2 regions of the Variovorax sp. OV084 genome follow, and region 2 is predicted to be linked to the other one. Evidence: predicted binding sites of a transcription regulator. Region 2 holds the regulator's gene; the other holds the start of a gene.
The links. The regulator FliA, encoded in region 2, starts transcription of late flagellar genes. The targets are predictions, from matches to a motif close to CTAAAGTTTNNNNNNNNNNNGCCGNTA.

Region 1: a site for FliA is predicted at 8,744-8,770, ahead of BMW87_RS17190 (FlxA-like family protein). Genes of this name have one in related genera too.

The regions. Positions count from the first base shown of each region.
Region 1 covers NZ_FOII01000005.1:425,339-440,964, forward strand. Annotated here, with positions in the region: gene BMW87_RS17145 (aspartate transaminase) at 1-1,017, shown strand, start outside; gene BMW87_RS17150 (RraA family protein) at 1,048-1,719, shown strand; gene BMW87_RS17155 (LysR family transcriptional regulator) at 1,725-2,660, opposite strand; gene BMW87_RS17160 (dihydrodipicolinate synthase family protein) at 2,769-3,707, shown strand; gene BMW87_RS17165 (Bug family tripartite tricarboxylate transporter substrate binding protein) at 3,767-4,738, shown strand; gene BMW87_RS17170 (SDR family NAD(P)-dependent oxidoreductase) at 4,728-5,429, shown strand; gene BMW87_RS17175 (mandelate racemase/muconate lactonizing enzyme family protein) at 5,465-6,631, shown strand; gene BMW87_RS17180 (tripartite tricarboxylate transporter substrate-binding protein) at 6,644-7,621, opposite strand; gene BMW87_RS17185 (MarR family winged helix-turn-helix transcriptional regulator) at 7,810-8,358, shown strand; gene BMW87_RS17190 (FlxA-like family protein) at 8,360-8,713, opposite strand; gene BMW87_RS17195 (universal stress protein) at 8,846-9,292, shown strand; gene BMW87_RS17200 (LysR substrate-binding domain-containing protein) at 9,289-10,221, opposite strand; gene BMW87_RS17205 (tripartite tricarboxylate transporter substrate binding protein) at 10,352-11,347, shown strand; gene BMW87_RS17210 (UxaA family hydrolase) at 11,403-12,926, shown strand; gene BMW87_RS17215 (NAD-dependent succinate-semialdehyde dehydrogenase) at 12,958-14,430, shown strand; gene hpaI (4-hydroxy-2-oxoheptanedioate aldolase) at 14,472-15,281, shown strand; gene BMW87_RS17225 (PTS sugar transporter subunit IIA) at 15,318-15,626, opposite strand, start outside.
Region 2 covers NZ_FOII01000005.1:73,539-89,164, reverse strand. Annotated here, with positions in the region: gene BMW87_RS15480 (CheR family methyltransferase) at 1-392, shown strand, start outside; gene cheD (chemoreceptor glutamine deamidase CheD) at 389-1,027, shown strand; gene BMW87_RS15470 (protein-glutamate methylesterase/protein-glutamine glutaminase) at 1,084-2,109, shown strand; gene cheY (chemotaxis response regulator CheY) at 2,141-2,536, shown strand; gene cheZ (protein phosphatase CheZ) at 2,538-3,179, shown strand; gene flhB (flagellar biosynthesis protein FlhB) at 3,323-4,465, shown strand; gene flhA (flagellar biosynthesis protein FlhA) at 4,462-6,561, shown strand; gene flhF (flagellar biosynthesis GTPase FlhF) at 6,558-8,993, shown strand; gene BMW87_RS15440 (MinD/ParA family ATP-binding protein) at 9,004-9,810, shown strand; gene BMW87_RS15435 (RNA polymerase sigma factor FliA) at 9,845-10,579, shown strand; gene BMW87_RS15430 (hypothetical protein) at 10,610-11,266, opposite strand; gene BMW87_RS15425 (glycoside hydrolase family 15 protein) at 11,532-13,481, shown strand; gene BMW87_RS15420 (putative antibiotic biosynthesis monooxygenase) at 13,447-13,785, opposite strand; gene BMW87_RS15415 (NAD(P)-dependent oxidoreductase) at 13,833-14,732, opposite strand; gene BMW87_RS15410 (gluconokinase) at 14,729-15,286, opposite strand; gene BMW87_RS15405 (SDR family oxidoreductase) at 15,291-15,626, opposite strand, start outside.

The DNA of each region.
Region 1 (15,626 bases), 350 kb from region 2:
CGCTACACGCTGATGGCGGGCACGGTGGAGCTGCGCGAAGCCATCGTCGCCAAGCTCGAACGCGAGAACGGCCTGCGCTACGCGATGAACGAGATCATCGCCACCAGCGGCGCGAAGAGCGCGATCTACAACGCCTTTGCGATCACGCTGGAGCCGGGCGACGAGGTGATCATTCCCGCACCCTACTGGGTGTCGTACCCCGACATGGTGCTCGCCTGCGAAGGCACGCCCGTTACCGTGGCCTGCCCCGAATCCCAGGGCTTCAAGCTCGCGCCCGCGCAGCTCGAGGCAGCCATCACGCCGCGCACGCGCTGGCTGCTGATCAATTCGCCGAGCAACCCGACCGGTGCGAGCTACACGGCCGCAGAATACCGCGCGCTGGCCGAAGTGCTGGAACGCCATCCGCACGTGATGGTGATGACCGACGAGATCTACGAGCACATCCGCTTCGACGGCGAGGCGACGCCGCACCTGCTTGTGGAGGCGCCCGCGCTGCGCGATCGCACGCTGATAGTGAACGGCGTCTCCAAGACCTATGCGATGACCGGCTGGCGCATCGGCTATGCGGCCGGCCCGGTGGACCTGATCAAGGCGCTGGACACGCTGCTGTCGCAGTCCACCGGCAACTGCTGCTCGGTGAGCCAGGCGGCCGCGGCTGCTGCATTGAATGGCGACCAGGGCTTCGTGGCCGAGAGCGTGGCCGTGTACAAGCAGCGGCGCGATCGCACGCTGGCGCTCATCAACGACATTCCCGGCCTCAGCTGCGCCACGCCGCCCGGTGCCTTCTACCTGTACATCAACTGCGGCGGCCTCATCGGCAAGACCACGCCCGAAGGCAAGCGCCTGAACGAGGACGGCGACGTGGTGATGTACCTGCTCGAAAGCGAAGGCGTTGCCGTGGTCGCGGGCACCGCGTACGGCCTGTCGCCCTACTTCCGTCTTTCCATTGCCACGTCGATCGAGACGCTGGAAGAAGGCTGCACGCGCATCGCCCGTGCAGTGGCCGCACTGCGCTGACGCGCGCCGAAGAACTCACAAGGACCAGTCATGCCCTACAAAGCCATCCGCAAGAACCCGTCGGCCCCGCAAGTGGCGCCGGCCATCATCGCCGCGCTGCAGGACATTCCGGTGACCGCGCTCAGCGACAACCTGCACCGCAACATCGGCAGCGTCGGCCTGCAGCCCTACCACCGCCCCGGGCACAAGACCATGGCGGGCACGGCAGTCACCGTGAAGACGCGCGGCGGCGACAACCTCACGCCGATGCGCGCCTTCGAGTTCTGCCGGCCCGGCGACGTGCTGGTGATCGATGCGGGCGGCGACATCACCAACGCCGTGATCGGCGGCATCCTGTCGTTCTATACCGCGACCATCGGCACCGCGGGCCTGGTGCTCGACGGCGCCATCCGCGACGTGGCCGAGATCCGCGAGCGCGACTACCCGGTGTACGCGCGCGGCGTGAACCATCGCGGCCCGTACAAGGACGGCCCCGGCGAGATCAACGTGCCGGTGTCGGTCGGCGGCATGATCGTGAACCCGGGCGACATCGTGGTGGGCGACCAGGACGGGCTGCTGGCCTTCTCGCCCGACGAGGCCGAGTTGTTGATCGAGAAGGCCCGCGCGCACCTGGAAACGGAAGCGCGCACGATCCAGGCGATGAAGGAAGGACGCTGGGACCGCTCGTTCCTCGATGCTCTCGAGGCACGCTGCGCCAATTGAAGCGGTCAGGCGCCTGAGGCGCCGCCGCTGACCAGCGCCCACAGCGCTTCCGCCACCGGCGCCATGTGCGCCTGCTGGCGGTACAGCCGGATGTCCACCGGCACGCGCCAGCCGCCCGCGCCGGCGTCGACCAGCGTGCCGCTGCGCAGGTCTTCGGCCACCAGGCTCATCGGCAGCCATGCGAGGCCACGGCCTTCGAGTGCCATGGTGCGCAGCAGCGCGGCATGGTGGGCCGTGAAAACGATCGACAGCGACGCAGCGAAGTCCTTGCCGAATTCGCTGTCCTGCATGGCCCGCATGATCCGGCCCAGTCCCGAGGCATCGCTGTAGGCCAGCACGGAAGGCGACTGGCCTGCGCCCAGCACATGCAGCGGAGCGCCGTTTGCATCGGGCGCGCTCACGGGCACCAGCACGTCTTCGCTCAATCGCTGAACGGGGTAGCCGGTGTCGTCGAGCCGCCCCGGCGCGCCTGCGTGTCCGTGGCACAGCACGAACTGCACGCGGCGCTGCAGCATCAGGTCTTCGCAGGCGTACGAGCTGTCGGAAACGGTCTGGATCGGGCCCATGCTCAGGCGCGACTCCACGCTGCCCAGCCATCGCGGGAAGAAGGTGAGCGACAGCACGTGCGTGGCGGCGAAGCTCAGGCTGGCGGCATCCAGGTCGTGCGCGGCGCGGGCCTTGATGCGGGCGGCTTCGAGGCCCGCGAGCACTTCCTGCAGCAGGGGCTGAAAGCGCTTGCCCGCCGCCGTGAGCGCGGTCGGGTGCCCGCTGCGGTCGAACAGGTCGACGCCCACCCACTCCTCCAGCGAGCGGATGTGGCGGCTGAAGGCGGGCTGCGCAATGGAGCGCGCCTGCGCGGCACGCGAGAAATTGCCGGACTCGGCCAGGGCCAGGAAATCTTCCAGCCATTCGAGGTCGAGGGGTCGGTTGCCGGGGCCCATGCGCAGCGCAGTTGAATAGTTGTATGCGATTCGAGTATTGGACGGCTCGCGCCCCGCCGGCAAAAGATGCACCCATTCCTGCACCTTGAACCACAACGGAGACACAGCATGCCTTCCATCGCGAATTATCGCGGGATCATCCCCGCCATTTCCTGCCCCTTCACGGCCGACCACCGCATCGACGAGCCGGCGCTGCGCAAGCTGGCCTCGTGGCTGGCCGGCCATGACGGCGTGGTGGCGATCATGACCAATGGCCACACCGGCGAAGTGTTTTCGCTGACGCCCTCGGAGCGCGCCGAGGTGACGCGCATCGTGGCCGACGAACTGCGCGGCCGCACGCCGGTGATCTCGTCGATCGTGTGCGAAGGCCTGGCCGAGGCCGCCGAGCATGCACGCGCCGCGCAGGCTGCCGGCGCGGTGGCGCTCGACGTGATGCCGCCGCACCACTGGCTGCGCTTCGGTTTCACGCCCGGCCATGCGCTGCAGTACTTCGAGGCCATCCACCGCGCCGCGCCGGAGCTGGACCTGGTCTGCCACGTGTATCCGGCCTGGACGCGCGCCTCTTACTCGTCGCAGCTGCTGGCCGAGCTGGCGCGCCTGCCCTACCTGCAGGCCTTCAAGGTAGGCCAGCGCGACATGAACAAGTACGCCCGCGACATCCAGGCGATCCGCGAGGCCGATGCATCGAAGGCCATCCTGACCTGCCACGACGAGTACCTGCTGGCCTCGATGGTGCAGGGCGTGGACGGCGCGCTGGTCGGCTTCGCGACCTTCATTCCGCAATTGATCATCGACCTGTGGAATGCGGTGAAGGCCGGCGATCTGAAGAAGGCGATGGCGGTGCAGGCGCTCATCACGCCGCTGAAAGATGCGGTGTACGGCGGCGGCGAGCCGACCGGCGAGGCGCACGCGCGCATGAAGGGCGGCATGTTCCTGGCCGGCGTGCTCGACAACGCCACCGTGCGCCCGCCGACGGAAGCGCCGAATGCGCGCGAGATGGATGCATTGCACGCCGCCGTGCAGCAGGCCGGCCTGTCGAAGCGCTGAGCCCACGGGGCCGCGACACCCGCGATGCCCCGATGAAAAACCACAAGGAGACAAGAGACATGCAACGCAACCATTTCCTGCGGGCCACGCTGGCCGCCCTTGCACTGGCCGCGGCATCCACCGCCGGCTTCGCCCAGACCTGGCCAAGCCGCCCGGTGCGCATGGTGATTCCGTTTCCGCCGGGCGGCACGCTCGACACCATCGGCCGCCTGCTGGCGCAGAAGCTCGGCGAGCAGACGGGCCAGAGCTTCATCGTGGAGAACCGCGCGGGCGGCAACGGCGTCATCGGCGCCGACGTGGTGTCGAAGGCGCCGGCCGACGGCTACACGCTGCTGTTCAACGCCTCGACCTTCACGACGGCGCCGATGACCATGAAGGCCGTGCCGTACGAGGTGGTGAAAGACTTCACTCCGGTGGCGCTGGTGGCCAAGGCGCCGCTGTCGGTGGCCGTCAACAAGAACCTGCCGGTGACGGACGTGAAGTCGCTCATCGCGTACGCCAAGGCGCACCCGGGCAAGATGACCTTCGCAGTGGGCTCCATCGGATCGGCCGGCCACCTGTCGACCGAACTGCTCAAGCGCGCGGGCGGCGGGCTCGACTACCTGATCGTGCCGTACAAGGGCACGGCGCCCGCGTTCCAGGACCTGATCGGCGGGCAGATCGACGGTTTCATCGACCCCATCCTCGGCTCGCTGCAGTACCACAAGAGCGGCATGGTGAAGGTGATTGCCGTGACCTCGGCCACGCGCGCCGCGAGCCTGCCAAACGTGCCTACCGTGGGCGAGAGCATCCCGGGCTACGAGTTCTACAGCTGGTATGGCCTGTGGGGGCCCGCGAAGCTGCCGGCCGCCGTCACGCAGCGGCTGAACGCCGAGGTCAACAAAGCACTGGGCACCGACATGCGCGAGACGCTGGGTGCGCAGGGCCTGCTGCTGACACCGGGCAGCGTCGAAGACTTCGTGAAGTTCCAGGCCGAGGACATGGCGCGCTCGAAGAAGATCATCGTGGAGGGCAACATCCATGTCGAATGAGGCTGCCCCGCATGCGGTGGTGACGGGCAGCAGCGGCGGCATCGGCCGCGCCATCGCGTTGCACCTGCTGGAAGCGGGCTGGCGCGTGAGCGGGCTCGATCTGGCCGCGCCCACGTTGTCTCACGCGGGCTTCGTGCATGTAGCCGTCGACCTGTGCGATGCCGACGCCATCGCGCGCACGGCCTCCGCGCTCCAGAACGTCGATGCGCTGGTGCATGCAGCCGGCGTGCTGCGCGTCGGCCCGCTGGGCTCGCTCGACCACGCGGGCGGCGAGCTGATGTGGCGCCTGCACGTCGACGCCGCCACGCGGCTGGCCGATGCGCTCGTGCCCGCGATGGCCGCGCGCGGCCACGGCCGCGTCGTGTTCGTCGGCAGCCGCGTCGCGCAAGGCCTGCCCGGTCGCGGCCAGTACGCCGCGACCAAAGCAGCGCTGATCGCGCTCGCGCGCAGCTGGGCGGCGGAGGTCGCGGCCCAGGGCGTGACCGTCAACGTGGTGTCGCCCGGCGCCACGCAGACCTCGATGCTGCAGGACCCGGCCCGCGCGGGCAGCGCGCCGCGCATGCCGCCCATCGGCCGGCTGATACAGCCCGAGGAAATCGCTGCGCTCGTGGGCTTTCTTCTGTCGCCGCCGGCGGCGGCCATCACGGGGCAGGACGTCGCCATCTGCGGCGGCTCGTCGCTGCACCGCTGAACGTCTTTCGCTTTCTCCATCCCCCGAACCCGACCATGAAAATCGTCAACATCCTCGAATCCACCCGGCCCATCAAGTCGGACATCCGCAACGCCTACATCGACTTCTCGAAGATGACCCTGAGCCTCGTGGCCGTGGTCACCGACGTGATCCGCGACGGCAAGCCCGTCATCGGCTATGGCTTCAACTCCAACGGCCGCTACGGCCAGGGCGGGCTGATCCGCGAGCGCTTCCTGCCGCGCCTGCTCGAAGCCGAGCCCGCGTCGCTGCTCGACGAAACCGGCGACAACCTCGATCCGCACAAGATCTGGGCCCGCATGATGATCAACGAGAAGCCCGGCGGCCACGGCGAGCGCTCGGTGGCCGTGGGCACCATCGACATGGCGGTGTGGGACGCCACCGCCAAGATCGCGGGCAAGCCGCTCTACCAGCTGCTGGCCGAGCGCTACGGCAACGGCACGCCGAACCCGCGCGTGTTCGTCTACGCGGCGGGCGGCTACTACTACCCCGGCAAGGGCGTGGAAGGCCTGCAGCGCGAGATGACCAGCTACCTTGAGCGCGGCTACTCGGTGGTGAAGATGAAGATCGGCGGCGCCACGCTCGCTGAAGACTGCGAGCGCATCGAATCTGTGCTGAAGATCCTCGGCCCCGGCCAGCAACTGGCGGTGGATGCCAATGGCCGCTTCGACCTGAAGACCGCCGTCGACTACGGCCGCGCACTGTCGCAGTACCCGCTGTTCTGGTACGAGGAAGCCGGCGATCCGCTCGACTACGAGCTGCAGGCGAAGCTCGGCGAGGTGTACGCCGGCCCCATGGCCACGGGCGAGAACCTGTTCTCGATGCAGGACGCGCGCAACCTCATCCGCCATGGCGGCATGCGGCCGGACCGCGACTGGCTGCAGTTCGACTGCGCGCTGAGCTACGGGCTGGTGGAGTACCTGCGCACGCTCGACATGCTGAAGGCGCACGGCTGGTCGCCCTCGCGCTGCATTCCGCACGGCGGCCACCAGATGTCGCTGGCGATTGCGGCCGGCCTCGGGCTCGGCGGCAACGAGAGCTACCCCGACCTGTTCCAGCCCTACGGCGGCTTCCCCGATGGCGTGAAGGTGGACAACGGCTACGTCACGCTGCCGCCGCTGCCGGGCATCGGCTTCGAGGGCAAGGCCGATCTCATTGCGGAGATGCGGGCGCTTGCGAGCTGACGAAAGAAAGTCTCAGGGCTGGAAGCCGGAGCGCCGAACCACTGGCTCCCACTGCGCGCGAAAGGCCTTCAGCATCTGCGCGGTCTCGGCCGCATTGCTGATCACGGGCGTGATGTATAGCGCGTCGGCCGCCTTCTGCAGGCCCGGGTCTTTCATGACGTCGCGGATCGCGTTGGCCAGCAGTTGCACCTTGGCGTTCGGCATGGTGCTGGGCGCGAAGAAGGTGTTCCAGCCGTCGGCATCGATCTTCATGCCGGCCTCGCGGAAGATGGGAATGTTGGGCGCGAAGCTCGCGCGCTTCTTGCCCGAGGTGGCCAGGATGCGGATCTTGCCGGCCACGTGCTGGGGATAGAGCGAATCGAGCGTGTCGATGGCAATGGGCAGGCTGCCGCCGCTCAGGTCGGCCGCCAGCGGCGCCGAGCCGCCGTAGCCCTTGATCTGCGGCTGCACGCTCAGCGCATCGCCCACCATCAGGCCGAAGAAGTGAGGCAGGCTGCCAGTGGCGGGCACGCCGAAAATCGCCTCTTCCGGATGTGCCCACAGCCGGCTTACGAGAAACATCGCGCGGTCGAGCTGGAGCTTGTTGCCGACCGCCAGCGCAAAGTCGTAGCTGCTGACTTGCGACACGGGCACGAAGTCCTTGTCGGGGTCATAGCCCGCGTCCTTGAAGACCAGCGGCGCGACCACCATCACGGCGGGGTTGCCGAGCATCAGCACGTTCTGCCCCGCGGGGGCGCGCTTTACTTCCTTGGCCGCGAGCCGGCCGCCCTCGCCCGGACGATTTTCCACGCTCACCTGAACGCCGAGCTTGGGCGTCAGCCGCTCGGCGATCAGGCGCGCGATGCGGTCGGTGCTGCCGCCCGGCGCATAGCCGACCACGAGGGTGAGCGGCCCGCCGTCCAGCGCCTGGGCGTGGACCATGGGAGCGCAAGCGGCCAGGGCAATGCCCCACGCCATGATGAGCTTGCGCCTGGAAAGGAATGCGGGCATCGGATCTCCTGCGAGCGGTTGTCGTGAACGGGGGCGCGCGAGTTTTCACGGCGAAAATCGCGCGCCAAGACTGTTTCCGTTCGTTCAAATTTGTTACCGGTTTATACGTATGGGCAAACAGTTGATCTAATCAACTACCAGTGCTCCGAGGCGGGCGAACCACACTCCCCATCCCATTTTTCATACGTATGCAACAAGCTTTTCCCGATGCAGCAGCGTTGCGCGCGCCCCGTTCCCTGAACGACCTGCTGCTGTACCGCCTGGCACGAGCCATGCGCTCGGGCAACGGCATGGCGACCCGCCTGGTCGAAGGAGGCTTCGGCATCACGCGCCGCGAGTGGGGAATGATCGCCACGCTGGCGCAGGAGGGCGAGATGACTGCGTCGACGCTGGCCACGCACCTGCACCTGGACCGCGTGCGCACCTCGCGCGGACTGCGCAGCCTGGTCGAGAAGAAGCTGGTGGTGCGGCGGCAGGACGCTCAGGACCGCCGCGAAGTGCACGTGCGGCTGAGTGCTTCGGGCCAGCAGTTGTTCGGCAGGCTGTTTCCCCGGATCGCGGGGCTGAACACCGAATTGCTCGAAGGCATCGAGCCTGCGGATCTCGATGTCTTTCTTCGCTGCCTGCAGCACCTGGAACAACGCGGAGAGCAGTTGCTCGTGCAGGGCGTTGTCATGGAGAAGGCGGACCGGCGCTCGGGGGGCACGCGGCACCGGTGGCCGGAACGCGGAGGTTGAGTCAGGCCTTCACGTCCAGCATGCTGCCGATCGAAGTGCTACCAGCGTTGGCGCGCTGCGATGTGCTGCTGCCGCTGCTGCTGCTCTCTTCCATTGAAGCCATCGCGCTCTTTTGAACGCTGGCCGTGCGCAGCGCGTTCATCTGCTGCTGCAGCATGGCAAGCCGGGCCGCCAGCGCTTCGAGCTGCAGCCGGATCGCATCGCGTGCATCGCCCTCGGGCGTGCCGAGCAGCTGGCCCTGCGTTTCCGCGATCTGCTTCTGAGTCGTCGTGATCTGGCGCTGGATCTTCGCGATTTCGGCGTTGACGTCGCCTCCGCTTCTGGCGCTGCCGGTCGCACTGATGGCATTCAGCATCTGGGTCCCCTGTTGTGTCCTCAGGAGGGTTATCGGCAACCGAGGCGAAAACTGAAGGGCCTTGCATGACCGCGATCGCGAACTAGACTGAACATGAGGGCACCCGCGGTGCCGGGGGCCAAGGAGCCTGCCATGTACAAGCGTGTTCTTGTCGCAACCGACGGCTCCGCGCTGTCGGAGCAAGCAGTCAACGCCGCCATCGACCTGGCCCTGTTGACCAACGCGGAACTGGTGAGCGTCACCGTCGCGCACATCGAGCCGGTCGGCTACTTCGAAGGCTCGATGATGCTGAGCCAGCGGGACATCCAGGCCTCCCAGGAGCATACGGACCGCGCCGCGCAGCAACTGGTCGACAAGGTCGTGGCCACTGCGGTCGCCAAGGGCGTCCGCAATCCGCAGGCCATCGTCATGAAGTCGAACCAGGTGGCCGAGGCCATCATCACGACCGCGAAGAACCAGCAGTGCGACCTGATCGTGATGGCCTCGCACGGACGGCGCAGCCTGGCGCGCCTGCTGATGGGCAGCGAGACGCTGCATGTGCTGACGCACTCGCACATTCCGGTGCTGGTGCTGCGCTAACGCGGCGGCGCGACCTTTCGCAGGCATTCCATAAGTAGCTGACTGGCGGGCGTCTGCGAACGCCCCCGCAGCGTGATGATGCCCACCGGCGGAAGCTCGATCGGCACGTTGATCTTCAGGATGCACAGCTGCCCCTGCTTCGCGAAGTGCCGTGCGACGCTTCGCGCGAGGAACCCCACGGCCGGCCGCTCATGCATGACGGACAGCGTGACAAGAAACGACGCTGTCTCGACGATGTCCGCCGGCGGCACGAGGCGGTGCTTGTAGAACATCTGGGCCAGCTTCGAGCGCGATGAAGCCCACGGCGGGGGCACCACCCAGGGCAGCTCGGCGAGCATCTTCCAGCTTGGCCTGGCAGCCTCCGCCAACGGGTGGCCGGGGCTCACCACGATGCACATCTGCTCCGTGTAGAGGGCTTCGGTCTCCAGGTCCGGCGAGGCATAGCCGGGCTCCAGCCGGCCGACGATCAGGTCGAGTTCGCCCACGCGCAGACGAGGCAGCAGCCGCGTGAGATCGCCCTCTTCCACCATCACGGTGGTCAGTGCCGACTGCTTCTTGAGCTGCTGGATGGCCTTGACGAGCAGGCTCGGCGTGGCCACCACCATCGCGCCCACGCTGGTGCGGCCTGCGCCGCCGCTGGCCACGGCATCGATCTCGTCGCGCGTGCGCTGGTAGTCGGCCAGCACCGAGCGCGCAAAGCGCACCACCGTGACGCCGAAGGGCGTGGGCTCGGTGCCGCGCGTGGAGCGCGTGAACAGTTTCAGATCGAACATGCGCTCGATCTCTGCCAGCATCTTCGAAACGGCCGGCTGCGTGATCGAAAGAAACTCCGAGACCCGCCCGAGGTGGCGAAACTCGTCCAGCGCCACCAGCAGTTGCAGATGACGCAGCTTGAGGTTGGAACGAAGAACGCGGTCGATCTGGCTCATGGCGCTTTGAGCGGGCTTTCTTCTTCATAACCTGGAGCTCATGAAGAGAGTCCGCTATTTCATTGGATGGCAATGATTGTCTCCGGAAGAATCCGCTGTGCTTGCCGAACAACGATTTCTGGAGACAACGATGAAAACCCCTCGCAACATGGCGCGGCGCCAGCTCGTGCTGGGCGGCCTCGGCGCCGCAGCTCTCGCCACCGCCCCCGCTCGCGCGCTGGCCGCCGACTACCCCGAACGCCCCCTCACGTTCATCTGCCCGTGGCCCGCGGGCGGCACGGCCGACCGGTCGATGCGCATCATCTGCCAGATCGCCGCACGCGAACTCGGGCAGCCCATTGCGCTGGAGAACCGCGCAGGTGCCTCGGGAATGATCGGCACCAAGGCGCTGGCCTCGGCTCGGCCCGACGGCTACACGATCGGCCAGATACCGATTTCGGTCACGCGCTTCTCCCAGATCGGCACGGTGCAGCTCGATCCACTGAAAGACCTCACCTACCTTGCGCGCACTTCGGGCCAGACCTTCGGCATCGCGGTGCCGGCACGCTCGCCGTTCAAGTCGCTGCGCGACGCCGTGGCGCAGGCCAAGGCCCATCCCGGCACCGTCACCTACGCACACGCCGGTATCGGCGGCGCAACGCACGTGGGCATGGAGCAGTTCGCGCAGGCCGCCGGCGTGAAGTTCAACGCCATCGCCTACAAGGGCGGCTCGGCCGCGCTGCAGGACGTGCTGGGCGAACAGGTCGACATGCTGGCCGACAGCAGTTCGTGGGCGCCGCACGTCGAAAGCGGCAAGCTGCGCCTGCTCGCCACCTGGGGCGAAGCGCGCACGCCGCGCTTCAAGGACACGCCCACGCTCAAGGAGCTCGGCTTCGACGTGGTGGTGGAAGCGCCCAACGGCATCGGTGCACCCAAGGGCCTGCCTGCCGCAGTCGAGAAGCGGCTGCGCGATGCGTTCCGCACGGCCGTCAACAGCGAAGAGTTCCGCAAGGTGGCGGAAAGCATCGATGCGCCGGTCATGTACCAGGACGGCCCCGAATACCAGAAGTACGTGCAGACCGTGTACCGGCAAGAGACCGACCTGATCCGCAAGCTCAACCTCAAGGAACTGATGGAAAAGGGCTGATGAAGCCCTCGCCCACCGGTATCCGAACCTGCTCGAAGCAACCCCAAGCCACGCCATGAACGACAGCCCCCTGCTTCGCCTGCACTCGAACGACAACGTGCTGGTCGCCAAGAGCGCCATTGCCCTGGGCGAAACAATCGCCGAGTTCGGCGTGCGCGCCAGGGCCCAGATTCCCGCCGGCCACAAGATCGCGTCGCGCGCCATCGCGGCCGGCGAGGAAGTGAAGAAGTACGACACGGTGATCGGCGTGGCCTCGCGCGACCTGCAGGCCGGCGACTATGTGCACAGCCACAACCTCACGCTGGTCGACAGCTACCGCGACCCGGCCTTCTGCCAGGACGTGCGCCCGGTGGACTTCGTGCCGGTTGCCGAACGCGCGACCTTCATGGGCTTCGAGCGGCCCGGCGGCGGCGTCGGCACGCGCAACTTCATCGGCATCCTGTCGTCGGTGAACTGCTCGGCCACGGTCATCAAGCGCATCGCCGCGCACTTCACGCCCGAGCGCATGGCCGCCTTTCCCAACGTGGATGGCGTGGCCGCCTTCGCGCAGACCAGCGGCTGCGGCATGTCATCGCCGAGCGAACATTTCGACGTGCTGCGCCGCACACTGGCGGGCTATGCGCGCCATCCGAATCTGGCCGGCGTGCTGATCGTCGGCCTGGGCTGCGAACGCAACCAGGTCGATGCGCTGGTCGATTCGCAAGGGCTCGAAGCGGGCCGCCTGATGCGCACGCTGGTGATGCAGGAGGTGGGCGGCACGCGCCAGACCATCGAGGCCGGCATCCGCGCAATCGAAGAAATGCTGCCCGAGGCCAATGCCGCACGGCGCACGCGCGTCGGCGCGCACCATCTGAAGATAGGGCTCGAATGCGGCGGCTCCGACGGCTTCTCGGCCATCACCGCCAACCCCGCGCTCGGCGCGGCGATGGACGTGCTGGTGCGCCACGGCGGCACGGCCATCCTGTCGGAAACGCCCGAGATCCACGGCGTGGAATTCATGCTCACGCGCCGCGCCGTAACACCCGAGGTCGGGCAGAAGCTGCTCGACCGGCTGGCTTGGTGGGAGCGCTACGCGGCCGGCCAGAACGCGCAGTTCAACGGCGTGGTGGGCCACGGCAACCAGGTCGGCGGACTGGCCAACATCTTCGAGAAATCGCTGGGCTCTGCGATGAAGGGCGGCACCACGCCGCTTCGCGCGGTGTACGAATACGCCGAACCCATCGACGAGCCTGGCTTCGTCTTCATGGACTCGCCGGGCTATGACCCGGTGGCCGCAACGGGGCAGATCGCCAGCGGCGCGCAGTTGATCTGCTTCACCACCGGACGCGGCTCGATGTTCGGCAGCAAGCCCGCGCCGACGATCAAGCTCGCGAGCAACACGCCGATGTTTCGCCGCCTGGAGGAAGACATGGACATCAACTGCGGCGTGGTGATCGACGGCGAACTCTCCGTGCCCGAACTGGGCCAGCAGATCTTCGAGCAGATCCTGCGCCACGCTTCGGGCGAGCCGACCAAGAGCGAGACGCTCGGACTGGGCGACCACGAGTTCGTGCCCTGGCACCTGGGCATCGTGAGCTGACCGCCTTCTTTTCTCCTTTCTCCTTCTCTCCATGCCCCTGACCCTTTCGCGCCCCGACCTGCAACGCACGGCCAACTTCATCGCCGGCGAATGGTTGCGCTCCGCTTCCGGCCGCACGCTCGATGTGACCGATCCGGCCACCGGCGCCCTCATCGCGCAGGTACCCGACTCCAGCGCAATCGACGCGCACGCAGCCGTCGATGCCGCGCATACCGCCTTTCCCGCCTGGCGCAAGACGCCCACCAAGCAGCGCGCGCAGATCCTCAAGCGCTGGAACGATCTCGTGATGGCGCACCAGGAAGACCTGGGGCGGCTCATCTCGCGTGAGCAAGGCAAGCCGCTGGCCGAAGGCCGCGGCGAGGTTGCCTATGCGGCCAGCTACATCGAATGGTTTGCCGAGGAAGCCACGCGCGCCAACGGCGACGTCATTCCGGCGCCCGTGCCGGGCCGGCGCATGTTCGCGCTGCGCGAACCGGTCGGCGTGGTCGCTGCGATCACGCCGTGGAATTTTCCGGCCGCGATGATCGCGCGCAAGATCGCGCCGGCGCTTGCCGCGGGCTGCACTGTAGTGTGCAAGCCGGCCGAGGACACGCCGCTGACTTCGCTCGCGCTTGTGGCCCTTGCCGCGGAAGCCGGCGTACCGCCGGGCGTGCTGAACATCGTCACCGCATCGCGCGAGCGCACGCCCGAAGTGGTCGATGCCTGGCTCGACGATGTGCGCGTGCGCAAGATCACTTTCACCGGCTCCACGCCCGTCGGCAAGCACCTCGCGCGCCGTTCGGCCGACACGCTCAAGAAGCTGTCGCTCGAACTCGGCGGCAATGCGCCGTTCATCGTGTTCGAAGATGCAGACATCGAGGCCGCGGTGGAAGGCCTGATGGCCGCCAAGTTCCGCAACGGCGGCCAGACCTGCGTGTGCCCGAACCGCGTCTTCGTGCATGAGGCAGTGCACGAACGTTTTTCCGAACTGCTGGTTGCACGCGTGGCGGCATTGCGCGTCGGACCTGCCGGCGATGCGGCCTCGCAGATCGGGCCGATGATCAATGCACGCGCAGTCGAGAAGATCGAGCGGCACGTGCAGGATGCAGTGGCGCGCGGCGCGCGCGTGCTCACCGGCGGCACACGGCTGCCCGAGCTCGGCTCGAACTACTTCGCACCGACCGTGCTCGCCGATACAGACGCCACCATGGCCTGCGCCTGCGAAGAGACCTTCGGCCCGGTCGCGCCGCTGACGCGCTTCTCGAACGAGGCCGAGGTGATCGCGCAAGCAAACGACACGCCCTTCGGCCTGGCCGCGTATTTCTATTCACGCGACGTGCGCCGCATCTGGCGCGTGGCCGATGCGCTGGAGACCGGCATCGTCGGCATCAACGAAGGCGCGCTGGCAGCCGAGGCCGCGCCCTTCGGCGGCGTGAAGGACTCGGGCTACGGCCGCGAAGGCTCGGTCCACGGGCTTGACGACTACCTGCACACCAAGTACGTGTGCCAGGGGCAGCTGGACTGACGGCCGGCGCCCATCCATCACCACTCTTCGACAGATCCCACATGCCCGCTCACAACCCCTTCAAGGCGGCCCTGGCCGCAAACCAGCCGCAGGTCGGCCTCTGGCTCTCGATGGCCGATCCGTACATGGCCGAGGTCAGCGCAACCGCCGGCTTCGACTGGCTGCTGATCGACGGCGAACACGCCCCCAACGACTTGCGCTCGACGCTGGCCGCGCTGCAGGCGGTGGCGCCGCATCGGGCCCAGCCGGTGGTGCGCGCCGTGCAGGGCGACACCGCGCTCATCAAGCAGCTGCTCGACATCGGCGCGAAGAACCTGCTGGTGCCGATGGTCGACACCGCCGGGCAGGCGCGTGCGCTGGTGTCTGCCACACGCTATCCACCGCGCGGCATTCGCGGCGTGGGTAGCGCAGTCGGACGCGCGTCGCAGTGGAGCGCGCGCACCGACTACCTCGACGCAGCCGACGACGAAGTCTGCCTGCTGGTGCAGGCCGAGACGGTGCAGGCGCTGGACAACCTCGCGTCGATCTGCGAGGTCGACGGCGTGCACGGCGTGTTCATCGGCCCGGCCGACCTCGCGGCCTCGATGGGCCATCGCGGCCGGCCCGGCCACCCCGAGGTGCAGGCAGCCATCGAAGGTGCGATGCGGACTATCGTGGCCTCAGGCAAAGCCGCCGGCACGCTGACCTCCGATCCGAAGCTGGCGCGCCGCTACCTCGAACTCGGCTGCACCTTCGTCGCCGTCGGCGTCGACGTGCTGCTGTACGCGGGCGCCGCGCGCAAGTTGGCGGCCGACTTCCTCGGTGCGCCGGTTTCTACTCCCGTGCCGCCTGAATCGCGCGGGGCGTACTGAGTCACGGCGGCAGTTAGCGAGATAGAGAACCCCTCGCTACGAGGAAGCAGAAGCCACGCGCGCAGTTCCCGCCCGAAACGCGTCCTCGACCGCCGCCGCGTCCGGCGCGCCATCGAGCTGCGCCCGGAAACGATGTTCGGAGAACAGGCGGGCCATCAGCGCGAGCAACTGCAGATGATCGTCCTTGGTGCCGTCCTCCGGCACCATGATGGCCAGCATTTGGGAGACCGGCTTGCCGTCCAGGGCATCGAAGGCAATCGGCCGCCTGGTGCGAATGAACAGGGTGATCGGCCGCTCGATGCCGTCGATGCGTGCGTGTGGAATCGCGAATCCGTTGCCGAGGGC
Region 2 (15,626 bases):
CGGCTACCGGCGTGTTCACCGCCGAGCAGGTGCGCAGGCTCGCGCCCGAGCGGCTGCGGCGCTTCTTCAACAAGGGCACCGGCGCGAATGCGGGCAAGGCGCGCATCCGCCCGGAGGTGGCGGCGCTGGTGAAGTTCTCGCGGCTCAACCTGCTCGACAGCGCGTGGGCGGTGAAGGAGCCGGTGGACGCGATCTTCTGCCGCAACGTGATGATCTATTTCGACAAGCCCACGCAGAAGAAGGTGCTCGACCGCTTCGCGCCGCTGCTCAAGCCGAACGGCCTGCTGTTCGCGGGGCATTCGGAGAACGCGTCGCTCGTCAACCAGGCCTTCCGGCCGCTGGGCCAGACCGTGTACGAGCTGGCGCGCGCGCGTGCCACGGGCGTTCCATGATGGCTTCGAACCCTGCCGCACCGGACTCGGTGGCCAGCCACCACTACTTCGACCGCGACGTCGGCCTCATGGCCGTGAAGCTGTTGCCTTCCGAGTACTACGTGACTTCGAGCAACACCGTGCTGAGCACAGTGCTCGGCTCGTGCGTGGCCGCCTGCCTGCACGACAGGGAAGCCGGCGTGGCCGGCATGAACCATTTCATGCTGCCCGACGACGGCGAAGCAGCCGGCACCGGCACGCGGGATGCCTCCGAGTCGATGCGTTACGGCGCCTACGCCATGGACACCCTGATCCGCGAGCTGGTACGCGCGGGCGCGCGCCGCGACCGGTTGCGCGCCAAGGTGTTCGGCGGCGGCGCGGTGCTGGCCAACATGACCACGCTCAACATCGGCGACCGTAACGCCGACTTCGTGCTGCGCTACTTGCGCAACGAACGCATCGAAGTCGCCGCGCAAGACCTGCGCGGGCCGCATGCGCGCCGCGTGTGCTTCGTGCCGGCGACCGGCAAGGCCATCGTGCGCAAGCTGCGTGCGCATACAGAAGTGGCGCAGGTGCAGAACGAAGAGGGCGAGTTGCTGCGCAGGCTGTCCGGCCTTCGCGCGGCGCCGGCTGCCTCAACCAAGGGAAACCCGTGAGCAATAAAAAAATCAAGGTGCTGTGCGTTGACGACTCGGCACTGATCCGCAGCGTGATGACGGAGATCATCAACAGCCAGAGCGACATGACCGTGGTGGGCACGGCGGCAGATCCGCTGGTGGCGCGCGACCTCATCAAGGTCACGAACCCCGACGTGCTCACGCTCGACGTCGAGATGCCGCGCATGGACGGGCTGGAGTTTCTCGAAAAGCTCATGCGGTTGCGGCCCATGCCTGTGGTCATGGTGTCGTCGCTGACCGAGCGCGGCTCGGAGATCGCGCTGCGCGCGCTCGAGCTGGGCGCCATCGACTTCGTGACCAAGCCGCGCCTGGGCGTGCGCGACGGCCTGCTCAACTACACCGAACTGATCGCCGGCAAGATCCGCACGGCCGCGAGCGCGCGGCTGCTGCCCGGCCGGCATGCCGCGGCCCCGCGCCCCGGCGGCGACGCGCCGCACGAATCGCTGCTGCGCAGCCCGCTGCTGAGCACCGAAAAACTCATCATCATCGGCGCCTCCACCGGCGGCACCGAGGCCATCCGCGAAGTGCTGCAGCCGCTGCCGCCCGATTCGCCCGCGGTGATGATCGCGCAGCACATGCCGGCCGGCTTCACCCGCTCGTTCGCGCAGCGGCTCGACGGCCTGTGCCGCATCAACGTGAAAGAGGCCGAGCATGGCGAGCGCGTGCTGCCCGGCTATGCCTACATCGCGCCCGGCGGCTTTCACCTGTCGCTCGCGCGCAGCGGCGCCAACTACGTGGCCCACCTCGACCAGGAGCCACCGGTGAACCGCCACCGGCCGTCGATCGACGTGCTGTTCGATTCGGCGGCCAAGCACGCGGGCAAGAACGCCATCGGAATCATCCTGACCGGCATGGGCAGGGACGGCGCCGAGGGCCTGCTGCGCATGAAGCGCGCGGGCGCGCACACGCTGGCACAGGACGAGGCCAGCTGCGTTGTCTTCGGCATGCCGCGCGAAGCCATCGCACTGGGCGCGGTGGACGACGTGTCCCCATTGAGCGAAGTGAGCCGCCGGGTGATGGCGCACCTTCGCACGTTCGGCGAACGTGCGAACCGAGTTTGAAAAACGACCTGTTGGAGTTGGAAATATCGTGATCGACAAGAGCATCAAAATCCTGGTTGTGGACGACTTCCCGACCATGCGCCGCATCGTGCGCAACCTGCTGAAGGAACTGGAGTTCCTCAACGTCGACGAGGCGGAAGACGGCGCGGCCGGTATCGAGAAGCTGCGCGGCGGCAATTTCGGTTTCGTGGTGTCCGACTGGAACATGCCGAACATGGACGGCCTGACCATGCTGCAGACCATTCGCGCCGACCCCGAGCTGAAGAAGCTGCCGGTGCTGATGGTCACCGCAGAGGCGAAGAAAGAGAACATCGTGGCGGCCGCTCAAGCTGGCGCCAACGGCTACGTGGTGAAGCCATTTACCGCCGCCACGCTCGAAGAGAAGATCACCAAGATCTTCGAGAAGCTTGCGAAGGAAGCGGCCTGACATGAGCCAGAACGCTGCCGGGGCCGCGGACCCCACCAACACCGCCGAAGAACTGCTGGGCCGCATCGGCCAGCTCACGCGCCAGCTGCGCGAAGGCCTGCGCGAGCTGGGCCTCGACAAGCAGGTGGCCAAGGCCGCGCAGGCCATTCCGGATGCGCGCGACCGCCTGAGCTACGTGGCTGCCACCACCGAGCGTGCCGCGCACCGCGCGCTCAACGCCATCGACGTTGCACAGCCGTTGCAGGAAGCACTGGCCAGCGATGCCAAGGGCCTCAGCAAGCGCTGGGACCTGTGGTTCGAAAACCCCATCGAGCTCGACCACGCGCGCGAACTCGTGCTCGACACGCGCAGCTACCTCAACGAGGTGCCGGAGCGCGCCGGCGCGATCAACTCGCAGCTCATGGAAATCCTGATGGCGCAAGACTTCCAGGATCTGACCGGCCAGGTCATCAAGAAGATGATGGAAGTGGTCAACGACGTGGAGACGCAGCTGCTGCAAGTGCTGATCGACAACTCCGCGCCCGAGAAGCGCCAGGAGGCCGCGCACAGCCTGCAGAACGGCCCGCAGGTCAAGCCCGGCAACCCCGATGCGGTGACCGACCAGGCACAGGTCGACGACCTGCTGGAGAGCCTCGGCTTCTGAGCCCGAGGCCGGGCTCCAGGCCCTGCCTATTGTCCGAATAGCAGGGCGATAAGGGCCCTTATCGGCAGATTGTTCCGGACGACCGAATTCAATAATTTGGTCATGAGCAAGGCGTACTTCGCCACTGCTGGTTCGGAGCATGAATGGCTGAGGAAAGCGATCTCGAAAAAACGGAACCCGCCTCCGAGCGACGCCTGGAGAAGGCGCGCGAGGAAGGCAACGTAGCCCGTTCGCGCGAGCTCACCACCTTCGTCATGCTGGGCACCGCATGCGCGGGGCTGTGGTTCGCAGGGGACTCGCTGGGCACGAGCATGAGCGGTGCGCTGCACCGCGGCCTGCAGTTCGACCGCGCCAGCGCCTTCGATCCCTCGCATATGCTGGCCCAGACCGGGTTGATGGCGATGCACACGCTCACGGCCATCGGCCCGCTGTTCGCGATGATGATCGTCGCTGCCGTGGTCGCGCCGCTGATGCTCGGCGGCTGGCTGTTCTCCACCAAATCGGTGGGGCCGAACTTCAGCAAGCTCAATCCGCTGGCCGGCATCGGCCGCATGTTTTCCGCGCAGTCGCTGGCCGAGCTTTTCAAGGCGCTGGCCAAGTCGGCGCTGATCGGCGGCGTGGCGTGGTGGGTGGTGTCGCGCGACATCGGCGCGCTGATGGACCTGATGGCGCAGCCCGCGCACTACGCGCTGCCGCACGCAATGGTGCTGGTGGCCAAGCATTGCGCGCTGATCGCGGCCACGCTGTTTCTCGTGGCGCTGATCGACGTGCCCTTCCAGCTCTGGAGCTACTACCGCAAGCTGCGCATGTCGCGCGAAGACCTGCGCCAGGAGCACAAGGAAAGCGAAGGCGATCCGCACATCAAGGCCGCGATCCGCCGCCAGCAACAGCAGATGGCGCGCCGCCGGATGATGGCCGAGGTGCCCAAGGCAGACATCGTGCTGACCAATCCCACGCACTTTGCGGTGGCGCTGAAGTACACCGACAGCGGCATGCGCGCACCGCGCGTGGTGGCCAAGGGCACCGAGCTGGTGGCCGCGCGCATCCGCGAGATGGCGCTGGAGCACAAGGTCGCGATTCTCGAAGCGCCGCCGCTCGCGCGCGCTCTCTACAAGCACACGAAGCTGGGCGATGAGATTCCGGCAGGCCTGTACACCGCGGTGGCCGAGGTGCTGGCCTGGGTGTACCAGCTCAGGCGCTGGAAGACCGAGGGCGGCGACGCCCCGCGCACGCCGACCGACCTGCCGGTGCCCGCAGACCTTCAATACACAGTGGAAGCCGCATGAACGCGATGACAAACCTGATGCGTCTGCCGACGCGTCTGTTCTCCGGCTCGCAGTTCAAGGGACTGGCCGGGCCGATTCTCATCATCCTCATCCTGAGCATGATGGTGCTGCCGCTGCCGCCCTTCCTGCTCGACCTGCTGTTCACCTTCAACATCGCCATGTCGGTGATGGTGCTGCTGGTGAGCATGTACACGATGAAGGCGCTGGACTTCGCGGCCTTCCCGGCCGTGCTGCTGTTCTCGACGCTGCTGCGCCTGTCGCTGAACGTGGCGTCCACGCGCGTGGTGCTGATGCACGGCCACACCGGGCCCGACGCAGCTGGCAAGGTGATCGAGGCCTTCGGGCACTTTCTGGTCGGTGGCAACTTCGCGGTGGGTGTGATGGTCTTCATCATCCTCGTGCTCATCAACTTCATGGTGATCACCAAGGGCGCAGGGCGCATCGCCGAGGTGGGCGCGCGCTTCATGCTCGACGCGATGCCGGGCAAGCAGATGGCCATCGACGCCGACCTCAACGCCGGCCTGATCGGCGAGGACGTGGCCCGCAAGCGCCGCACCGAGGTTGCGCAGGAGGCCGACTTCTACGGCTCGATGGACGGTGCCAGCAAGTTCGTGCGCGGCGATGCGATCGCGGGCCTGCTCATCATGGTGATCAACATCATCGGCGGGCTGGTGGTCGGCATGCTGCAACACGGGCTCGACTTTTCCACTGCCGGCAAGACCTACACGCTGCTGGCCATCGGCGACGGCCTGGTGGCGCAGATTCCGGCGCTCGTCATCTCCACCGCTGCCGGCGTGATCGTGTCGCGCGTGACCACCGACGAAGACGTGGGCAGCCAGCTCACGGGCCAGCTCTTTTCCAACCCGCAGGTGCTGTTTCTCACGGCCGGCATCGTCGGCCTGCTGGGCATGATCCCGGGCATGCCGAACCTGGCCTTCCTGCTGATCGCGGGCGGCCTGGTGTGGCTGGGCCGCCGGCTTGTGATGCGCAAGCCGCAGGAAGCCGCGCAGAAGGCAGCCGCCGCCGCGCAGGCCGCGAACCCCGCGCCCTCGGCCGAGATGGAAGAAGCGACGTGGGACGACGTTGCAATGGTCGACCCGCTGGGCATGCAGGTCGGCTACCGGCTCATTCCGCTGGTGGACCAGTCGCAGCAGGGCGAGCTGCTGGGCCGCATCAAGAGCATCCGCAAGAAGATTGCGCAGGAGGTCGGCTTCCTGGTGCCGGTGGTGCACATTCGCGACAACCTGGAGATCAAGCCCAACACCTACGTCATCAGCCTGAAGGACGTGGAGATCGGGCGCGGCGAAGCCTTCCCCAACCAGTGGATGGCCATCAACCCCGGGCAGGTGACGGGCACGCTGCCCGGCACGCCCACGCGCGACCCGGCCTTCGGCCTGGCGGCGGTGTGGATCGACGCCAGCCTGCGGCAACAGGCACAGGTGCAGGGCTACACGGTGGTCGATGCCTGCACGGTGATGGCCACGCACCTGAACCACCTGATCCAGACGCATGCCGCCGAACTGCTGGGCCGCCAGGAAGTGCAGCAGCTGCTCGACCAGATCGCCAAGACCGCACCCAAGCTCACGGAAGACCTGGTGCCGAAGGTGCTGTCGCTCAGCACGCTGCATAAGGTGCTGCAGAACCTGCTCGACGAAGAAGTGCCCATCCGCGACATGCGCACCATCCTCGACGTGATGGCCGAGCATGCGCCGACCATCAAGGACCCGACCGAACTCACCACGCTCACGCGCCTGGCGCTGGGCCGCGCCATCACGCAGCAGCTGTTCCCGGGCGACACCGAAATGCAGGTGATCGGCCTCGACGGCTCGCTCGACGGCGTGCTGCAGCAGGCCTTGACCAACAGCAGCGGCATCGAGCCGGGCATTGCCGACAACCTGCTCAGGCAGGCGCAGGCCGCGATCCTGCGCCAGGAGCAGATGGGCCTGGCGCCGGTGCTCGTGGTGCAGCACGCGCTGCGCGTGCTGCTGTCCAGATTCCTGCGGCGCAGCCTGCCGCAGCTGAAAGTGCTTTCGCATGCGGAGATTCCTGACTCCCGCACCATCAAGATCACCACCGCCATCGGAGGACGAGGTTGAATTCCAAGCAGACCGACGTGCGCACCACCGCGCGCAAATTCGTCGCGGCCACCAGCCGCGAAGCCCTGAGGATGGTGAGGGAGGCGCTGGGCGCTGACGCCATCGTGCTGACGCATCGCGCAATGGCCGAGGGCGTCGAGATCGTCGCAATGGTCGAGGGCGAAGTGCAGGGGGTGTTGAAAGACACCGCGCCTGTGCCTGCGAAGCCCGTGGTGATCGCGGCGCCCGTGGCATCGGTCCCCGTGCCTGTGGCGGCCCCTGTGCCCGCTCCTGCACCCGCACCCGCTGACACCGTGCTCACCGAACTGCATTCCATGCGCGGCATGATCGAAGAGCAGCTCGCCAGCGTCGTGTGGAACGACAAGCAGCGCCGCGACCCGGTGCGCGGCCGCCTGCTGCGCACGCTGCTTGGCGCCGGCTTCAGCGCGGGCCTGTCGAAGGCCATGCTGGAGAAGATGCCCACCGGCCAGACATACGCCGAAGGCATGGCCTACGTGCGCTCGGAGCTGATCCGCGCCGTGCCAGTGCATGAAGACGAAGACGCGCTGTTCGCGCAGGGCGGCGTGTATGCCCTGATGGGCCCGACCGGTGTCGGCAAGACCACCACCACCGCCAAGCTGGCTGCGCGCTGCGTGATGCGCTTCGGCGCTGACAAGCTCGCGCTGGTGACCACCGACAGCTACCGCATCGGCGCCTACGAGCAGCTGCGCATCTACGGCCAGATCCTCAATGTGCCGGTGTACGCCGTGAAGGATGCGGCCGACCTGCACCTGGTGCTGCAGGACCTGCGCGACAAGCACATGGTGCTGATCGACACCGTCGGCATGAGCCAGCGCGACCGCGCCGTGTCCGAGCAGATCGCGATGCTCGGCCAGAGCCAGCGGCCCGTGAAGCGGCTGCTGCTGCTCAACGCCACCAGCCACGGCGACACGCTCAACGAGGTGGTGCACGCCTACCGCCATGGCAACGAGCTCACCGGCTGCATCTTCACCAAGGTCGACGAGGCCACGCATCCGGGCGCACTGATCGACACCGTGATCCGCCACCGCCTGCCGGTGCACTACATCTCCAGCGGCCAGAAGGTGCCTGAGAACCTGATGCAGGCCGACCGCGCGCAGCTGGTGGACAGCGTGTTCCAGCCGCGCCAGCACAGCCCGCTGTTCGTGCCCGCGGAAAGCGATCTGCACGAGGAGCCGGCGGGCGCGGGCCCCTCGGCGCAGGTGGTGCAGGCGCAAGGCGAGACCGACCGCCTGCGGCTGAAGTACCAGAACCTGATTCGCGCCATGGCGCACGACGCGCAAGAACTCGCCACTGCCGCCAGCGCATTGGCCGGCGCGCAGATCGGCTTCGAGCGTTCGCGCGCACTCTGGCGCCAGGCCGGTGACGAAGGCACCGGCCAGAAGGCCGTGCTGCACGACCTGATGGTGCATGCGCGCAGCGAAGTGGCCGCTGGCTGCGAGACCCATGTGCTCGCGCTGTGCGGGCAGGTCGGGCTGCGCTCGAACGAAGGCGGCGACGCCTATGAATGCCACGGCAGCCTGCTGCTGTCGGACCGCACGGGCCTGCCGTTGGTGGCGCCGAACCAGTGGCTCTCGACCGCCGCCACGCGCGGCATGAAGGACGCCGCGCGCAAGCCCGGCGCACGCCAGGTGCCATGGCTGCGCCAGCAGGACTTCGGCCACAAGCCGCTGGTGTATCTGTTGACGAGGCTGCCCGGCATCGAGGCCATGGTGCAGTGGCAGGCCGCGGGCCAGCGCTGGCTTGCGCGCGCGCCGGGCTCCACCGCGGTGATCGACGTGCGCACCGGCGCACCCGACACGCTCGCGCGCATGGACTTCGAATTCGGCGAGGGGCGGCCCGTGCGCTTTCGCGGCAAGGCGGCGTTGCGCAGCGAGGCGCATGCCGACGTGGTGCTGCGCTTCAACGCGGCCGCCATGGCGGCGGGCATCGGGCGCGATGCGATGCCCGCGCTGCGCTGCGTTGCCACGCGGGTGGTCGATGCGCGCACCGGCAACGTGCTGGCGCAGGGCCATGCGTTGACCAACATCGGCGCGGACGTTTCCACGCAGCAGCTCGCGCAATGGCAGGGCTGGGCCAGCGACGCCGAGCCCTGCTTCCGCCTGCTGCGCGACGGTGTGCAGATGGTCGGCGGTATCGGCGAGCTGGGCGACCCCGACATCATGAAGCGGCTGCTGATCGCCGGCCAGATGACCACCACCGTGTGGCGCCTGTTGCACGCCGAAGGCGAATGGGCCGACCGCACGCGCGCGCTGCTGGGCCAGCTCACGGGGCGCCCGGCGCGCAACGGACGGGCCATGAGCGGCAGTGCGCTGTATGCGGGCGTGGGCAAGCTCTTTCTGCTGCTGGAGGCGCTGGGCACCGAGTCGACCGCTCCCACGCAGGCGCCGCGTGCGCTGGAGAAGTTGGGTTGAGGAATCAGGAATGAACAAGCTGGTTGCGGATCAGGCCGACGGACTGCGGCGCATGCTCGCACCGACGCATGCGCGCGTGGTGGCCGTCGCAGGCCTGGGGCAGGGCGCGGGGAGTACCACGGCCGCGATGAATCTCGGTGTGGCACTGACCCTGCAGGGTCGCAACGTGCTGCTGCTGGACGAGCACTGCCCGACTGTGGGTTCGGCCTGCGAGGTGTGGGACATCGATCCGCTGGGGAACCTGGCCGATGTAGCAAGCCAGCGCCTGACGCTGGATGGTGCAGAGGTCAAGGCAGCCTGCGGCGTGCACGTGCTACCCGCGCCGCACCGCGCGGTGAATGGTGCGGATGGCGAAATCGACCCGCGCAAGTTCTGGCACGACGGCGTCGTCATCGTCGATGCGGCTTTCGACGCCGAAGGCCGGCTGTCGGCGCTCGCGCAGGGCGCGGACGACCTGCTGCTGGTGCTGCAGCCGCACCCCGCGTCGATCACCGCGGCCTATGCGGGCATCAAGCGGCTGCACCATGCGCACGGCCTCAAGCAGATGCGCTTCCTGGTCAACGGCGCGGCCGACGTCGTGGCCGCGCGCCAGATCATGAGCAACCTCGCGCATGCCGCCAGCCGCTATCTCGCGCTGCTGCTTCAGCCCGCGGGCTGGGTGCGCTTCGACCCGCTCGTTGCCGACGCGTGGCGCCTGAAGAAGACCATCGTCGAGGCCTTTCCCGCGAGCCATGCCGCTGTCGACTTCCGGCGCATTGCTGGCGAGGTCGACCGCTGGCCATGGCGCGCGGCCGAGCCGCTGCAGGCCGTGGCCTGAGCCCGCCGACCCGGACAACCCAAGAAGGACGGCCGTGTACACCGCACAGGGAACCATCGAAAAATCACATCTGCTGGCGCAGCACCAGCCGCTGGTGCGCCGCATCGCGTTGCAGATGATGGCCAAGCTGCCGGCCAGCGTGGAGCTGGACGACCTGATCCAGGCCGGCATGCTGGGCCTGCTGGACGCCTCCAGCCGCTACCAGGACAACCGCGGCGCGCAGTTCGAGACCTTCGTCAGCCAGCGCATCCGCGGCGCCATGCTCGACGAACTGCGCGCCAGCGACTGGGGCTCGCGCGGCCTGCGCCAGTCGGCGCGCGGCGTCGAGAAGGCGATCCAGGCGCTGGGCCACAAGCTCGGGCGCTCTCCCACCGAAGGGGAGATCGCCAAGGAGCTGAAGATGGACCTGGAGGCGTATCAGTCGCTGCTGCAGGAGATCCAGGGCTGCCAGCTGGTGTATGTCGAAGATTTCTCCAAGGACGACCCGGACAGCCCGTTTCTCGACAGCCACTCGCAGGACGCGCGCAAGGACCGGCGCGGCAGCGACGATCCGCTGGAGCAGCTGCTGGAAAGCGGCTTCCGGCATCAGCTGGTGGACGCCATCGGTGCGCTGCCGGAGCGCGACCAGCTGCTGCTGAACCTCTACTACGAGGAAGAGCTGAACCTGCGCGAGATCGGCGCGATCCTGGAGGTGAGCCAGTCGCGGGTGTGCCAGCTGCACAGCCAGGCGATCAGCAGGCTGCGGGCCAAGCTGAAGGATGTGCTGTAGCCGACTCCGGGGCCAGGGCCGCCGCCTGAATCAGAAAGTCGCATCGAGCACCTGCGAGGGGATGAGGCCGTTGAGCGTCACATTGTTCGTGAGTGGATCGAACAGTTGCGGTTGCAGAACGTACTTCCAGGCGCCATTCCTGTAGTACAGGAAGTTGAAGGCGTTCGGCAGCGGAATATGCTGGTTGGCGTGGCCGTAGTCGTCGAAGCCGATGTACGAGATCACTTCCTGCCCTTGCGTCTGGATCATCTGATTGATGTTGGCTTGCCCGGGGTGCTGGTGGTGATACACCCTGATCAGATGCGCACCGAGCGGCGAGTTCGTCACCATCAGGGCGCAGCCATTCATGGCGGCGGTGAAGACGAACCTGTGCTGCGGGTTGTGTCGAGGTACGTCGACGAATCCGGGCATCACGTTGCCCTGGATGAAAGGACACCAATACGCCGAGATCGGCTGATCCTGATGGAGGACATTTCCCACCGGCCTCAAGGTGACCTGGAGGGCTTGCGCGGTGCCCTGCAGATCGAACGAGCCCATCTTGGCCGTGTTGAGTACCAGGACCTGCATGACGAAAGCTGGATTCTGCTGCGCCTGCGCGTTCTGCATGAACCACGAAACGCCGTTGATCGCGCGAAGCTGCGCGTACGCAACGGGATCGGCTCGGAAGAGTTGGTTGTGTCCGTTCACGTGTGATGTCTATTTGCGTTGGAATGGGAGGGGCAAAGTAGAGCGCTGCACCATGGGGCCCAAGCGGCGACCTGTGCCGTTTCATCTTCACGAGCCTCTTGTCATTTCGTGCGCGGCTGATGGTAGGAGCGCGACGGTGCGAAGGCCATCCCCAGGAACAAGTAGATGGGTGCCTTATTTGTCATGCGCCATTAGGCGTTGTCCGTCAGCAATCCGCGCCCGCCGCTGGCGTGCCACGCCCGCGCGCACGGCAAAGCTCAGCCTCTTGCCAAAGACTCCCAAGCAACCCTCCGCACGGCTTCACGCCGACCGCCCGAACCGCCCCATTGGCGACTACGCGCTCATCGGCTCGACCCACAGCGCGGCCCTGGTGCATTGCGGTGGCGATATCGAGTGGCTGTGCCTGCCGCGCTTCGATTCGGCCGCGATGTTCGCCAGCTTGCTCGGCGACGAGCGCAACGGCCATTGGACGATGCGCGCCAAAGACCGCAAGGCGCGTGTCACGCGGCGCTACCTGCCCGGCACCGTGGTGCTCGAAACCACGATCCGCACGGCCAAGGGGACGGCCATCGTCACCGACTTCATGCCGCGCCCGGCGCTCGACGGCACGCATGAGGTGGTGCGCATCGTGCAGGGCGTGCGCGGCACGGTCGCCATGCACACCGAGTTCCGTATCCGCTTCAACTACGGCGGGTGGTGCCCGTGGATGGAGCGGCGCGACGGCGCGGTGTTTGCCACGGCCGGACCGGACTCGGTGCGCATCAGCTCCGGCGTGCCGCTGACCAACGAGAACTTCGCAAGCTTTGCCGACTTCACCGTGTCCGCGGGGCAGGCCATCGCGTTCAGCCTCGACTGGTTTCCTTCGCACCTGAAGCCACCGGTGACGCGCGATGCCAGTGCGCTGCTGGCGCGCACCGTCGCCGAATGGAGCGCGTGGACCGGCCGCTGCGGCTACCACGGCGAGTTTCGCGAGCCGGTGATGCGCTCGCTGCTCACGCTCAAGGCGCTCACCTACGAGCCCACCGGCGGCATCGTCGCCGCGCCGAGCACCTCGCTGCCCGAACTGCCGGGCGGCGAACGCAATTGGGACTACCGCTTCTGCTGGCTGCGCGACGCGGCGCTCACGCTCTACGCGCTGATCGGTTCGGGCTATGTCGAGGAAGCCAGCGCCTGGCGCTGGTGGCTGATGCGAGCGGTGGGCGGCTCGCCCGAAGAGCTGCAGGTGATGTACGGCCTGCACGGCGAACGCTCGCTCACCGAGCTCGAGCTCGGCTGGCTGCCGGGCTACGAAGACAGCCGCCCGGTGCGCATCGGCAACGGCGCGCACGGGCAGCGCCAGCTCGATGTGTACGGCTCGGTCATCGCGGCCTTTCATGCGGCGCGCAAGGCCGGGCTGGCGGACATGGAAAAGGTGTGGCCGCTGGAGCGCGCCATCGCGAAGCACCTGATGGTGCTGTGGAAGGAGCCCGACTGCAGCCTGTGGGAAGTGCGCGGCGAGCCGCGCCACTTCGTGCATTCCAAGATCATGTGCTGGCTGGCCTTCGACCGGGTGATCGCGAGCGCGACGGAGTATGGGCTCGAAGGCCCTGTCGAGCGCTGGCGCGAGGTGCGCGACGAGATCCACGCCGAGGTCTGCGCCCGCGGCTACGACGCCGCGAGCAATTCATTCGTGCAGTACTACGGCGCAGACACGGTGGATGCGGCGCTGCTGTGGATGCCGCTGATCGGCTTTCTGCCGATTCATGATGCGCGGGTGCAGGGCACCATCGCGCGCATCGAGAAGGAGCTGATCTTCAACGGGCTGGTGTACCGCTATCGCACAGAGAAAGGCGTGGACGGCCTCGAAGGCGGGGAGGGCGCGTTTCTCGCGTGCAGCTTCTGGCTGTCGAACGTGTACGTGGCCATGGGCAAGCTGCGCAAGGCGCGAGCCCTCTTCAAGCGCCTGCTGGCGCTGGGCAACGACCTGGGCCTGTTCGCCGAGGAATACGACCCGGTGGCGCAGCGGCAGCTCGGCAATTTTCCGCAGGCGTTTTCGCACATCGGGCTGATCAACAGCGCGCATGCGCTGGTGTCGGCGGCCGGTGGCGTGTGGGAGCTGGCGGACCTCGATGGCAAGGCGGCATCGAAGAAGACGGCGCCGAAGAGAGCGGCACCGAAGAGGACGGCAAGAAAGACGCCGCTCAGGCGGCCGGCAGCGCGAACTCCTCGGCGCTGAACACCGTGTGGAAGACCGTGCCGTCGAACATCTCGAACAGCTTCTTCGAGACCTCGCGGCTTTCATGGCGAACGGGTGAGTCGAGTGCGCGGGCGATGTCCTCGCGACTCGCATAGCGGATCGACAGCACCATCGCCAGTTCGGGGTCGCTCACATCGCTTTCGATCTGGCGCAGCACGCGCACTTCGAGCGCACCGGGGAAGCGGGTCCACAGCGGCACGAGTTTTTCGTGCACGTGGCGGTCGAAGGCTTCTTCCATGCCGGCCTTGACCCGGCCCCTGAAAAACGCGCAGCGGATGAACATGGTGTCTCTTCTTTCCTGGGTGAAAGCTGTGTGTGGCGGGAGGCGCTTCAGCCGCGCCCGTAGCCGTCGAACTGCCGCATCATGGCCGCCGTGTCTTCGGCGCCGAGCCCGGCCGCGACGAAGGCTCGGTGCAGCTCCGAGACGGCGCCCGCCAGCGGCATCGGCAGGCGCTGGCCTTGCGAGAAGGCCTGCACCGCTTCGAGGTCCTTGAGCATGTTGTCGATGCGGCCGGTAGGCGTGTAGTCGCGCGCGGCCATCTTGGGGCCGAACTCGCGCAGGATCTGGCTGTCGGCGCGGCCGCCGGCCAGTGCGGCGGGCAGCTTCGATGCATCGACGCCACCGGCTTCGGCCAGCCGCACCGCCTCGGCCACGGCCTGAAAGCCGATGGCGCAGAGCAGCTGGTTGACGAGCTTGGTGGTCTGGCCCGCGCCGCTGTCGCCCATGTGGGTGTAGTTGGCGCACAGGCTGTCCATCACGGCGCGTGCGCGCAGCACGTCGTCGGCGCTGCCGCCTGCCATCACCGTGAGTTGCCCGAGCAGGGCCTTGGGCGCGCCGCCGGAAAGCGGCGCATCGACGAAGCCCATGCCCGTGCGCTCGCGCAGCGACTGTGCGAGCCGGCGCGTGGAAGGTGGGTCGATGGACGACATGTCGATCAGCAGCCGCTTCGCATCGGCAGGTGCGGCGGCGGCAATGCCGGCCTCGCCGAAGATTGCGCGCTCCACCACCGCCGCAGAGTTGAGGCTGGTGATGACGAAGTCGCTGGCTGCCGCTGCCGCTTGCGCGGTGTCGGCCGCTTGTGCGCCTTGCGCTGCCAGCGCGGCCACCTTGGCCGCATCGAGGTCGAACACGTTCACCCGGTGGCCGCATTCGAGCAGCCGGCGCGCGATGGCCGAGCCCATGATGCCCACGCCGATCACGGCCACGCGCTGGCTGGATGCTGCTGTCATGCAGAGACTTTCATGGAAGCATCCTTCGAGCGTTGAACGAGCCGTGCGCCGATGTCGGCCACGATCTGCTGCACGGGCACGGCGATGTCGGCGTGCAGCACGTCGGGTTCGCTCGCGTCGGGCCTCTCCAGCGTCTTCAGCTGGCTGTCGAGCAGCGCCGGCGGCATGTAGTGCCCGGTGCGTTGTTCCATTCGCTGCCGCACCAGCGCGGGCGACCCGTCGAGAAACACGAATTGCAGCTCGGGCGACGCGGCGCGCAGCCGGTCGCGGTAGGCGCGCCGCAGGGCGGAGCAGGCCACCACCACGCCACGCGGCGCGGCCGTGCGGTCGGCGAGGCTGGCGCCCACGCGGTCGAGCCAGGGCCAGCGGTCTTCGTCGGAGAGCGGCAGGCCGGCGCGCATGCGCGCCACGGCCTCGGGCACGTGCAGGTCATCGGCATCGACCCACGGCACGCCCAGCGTCTGCGCCAACCCGGCGGCCACGCTGCTCTTGCCGGTGCCCGACACGCCCATTACCACCACGCTCAGGCGCTGCGGCTGCTCTGGATGCTGCACGGTGCTACAGGCTCGAGGTGATGCCGCCATCCACATACAGGATGTGGCCGTTGACGAAGCTCGACGCATCCGAGGCCAGGAAGATGGCCGCGCCGCCGAGTTCTTCCACGTCGCCCCAGCGGCCGGCGGGCGTGCGGCCCGAGAGCCACGCCGTGAAGGCTTCGTCGGCCACCAGTGCCTGAGTGAGTTCGGTCTTGAAGTAGCCCGGCCCGAGGCCGTTGACCTGGATGCCGTACTTGCCGAGGTCGATCGCCATGCCCTTGGTGAGCATCTTCACCGCGCCCTTGGTGGCGGCGTAGGGCGCGATGCCCGGGCGGCCCAGCTCGCTTTGCACCGAGCA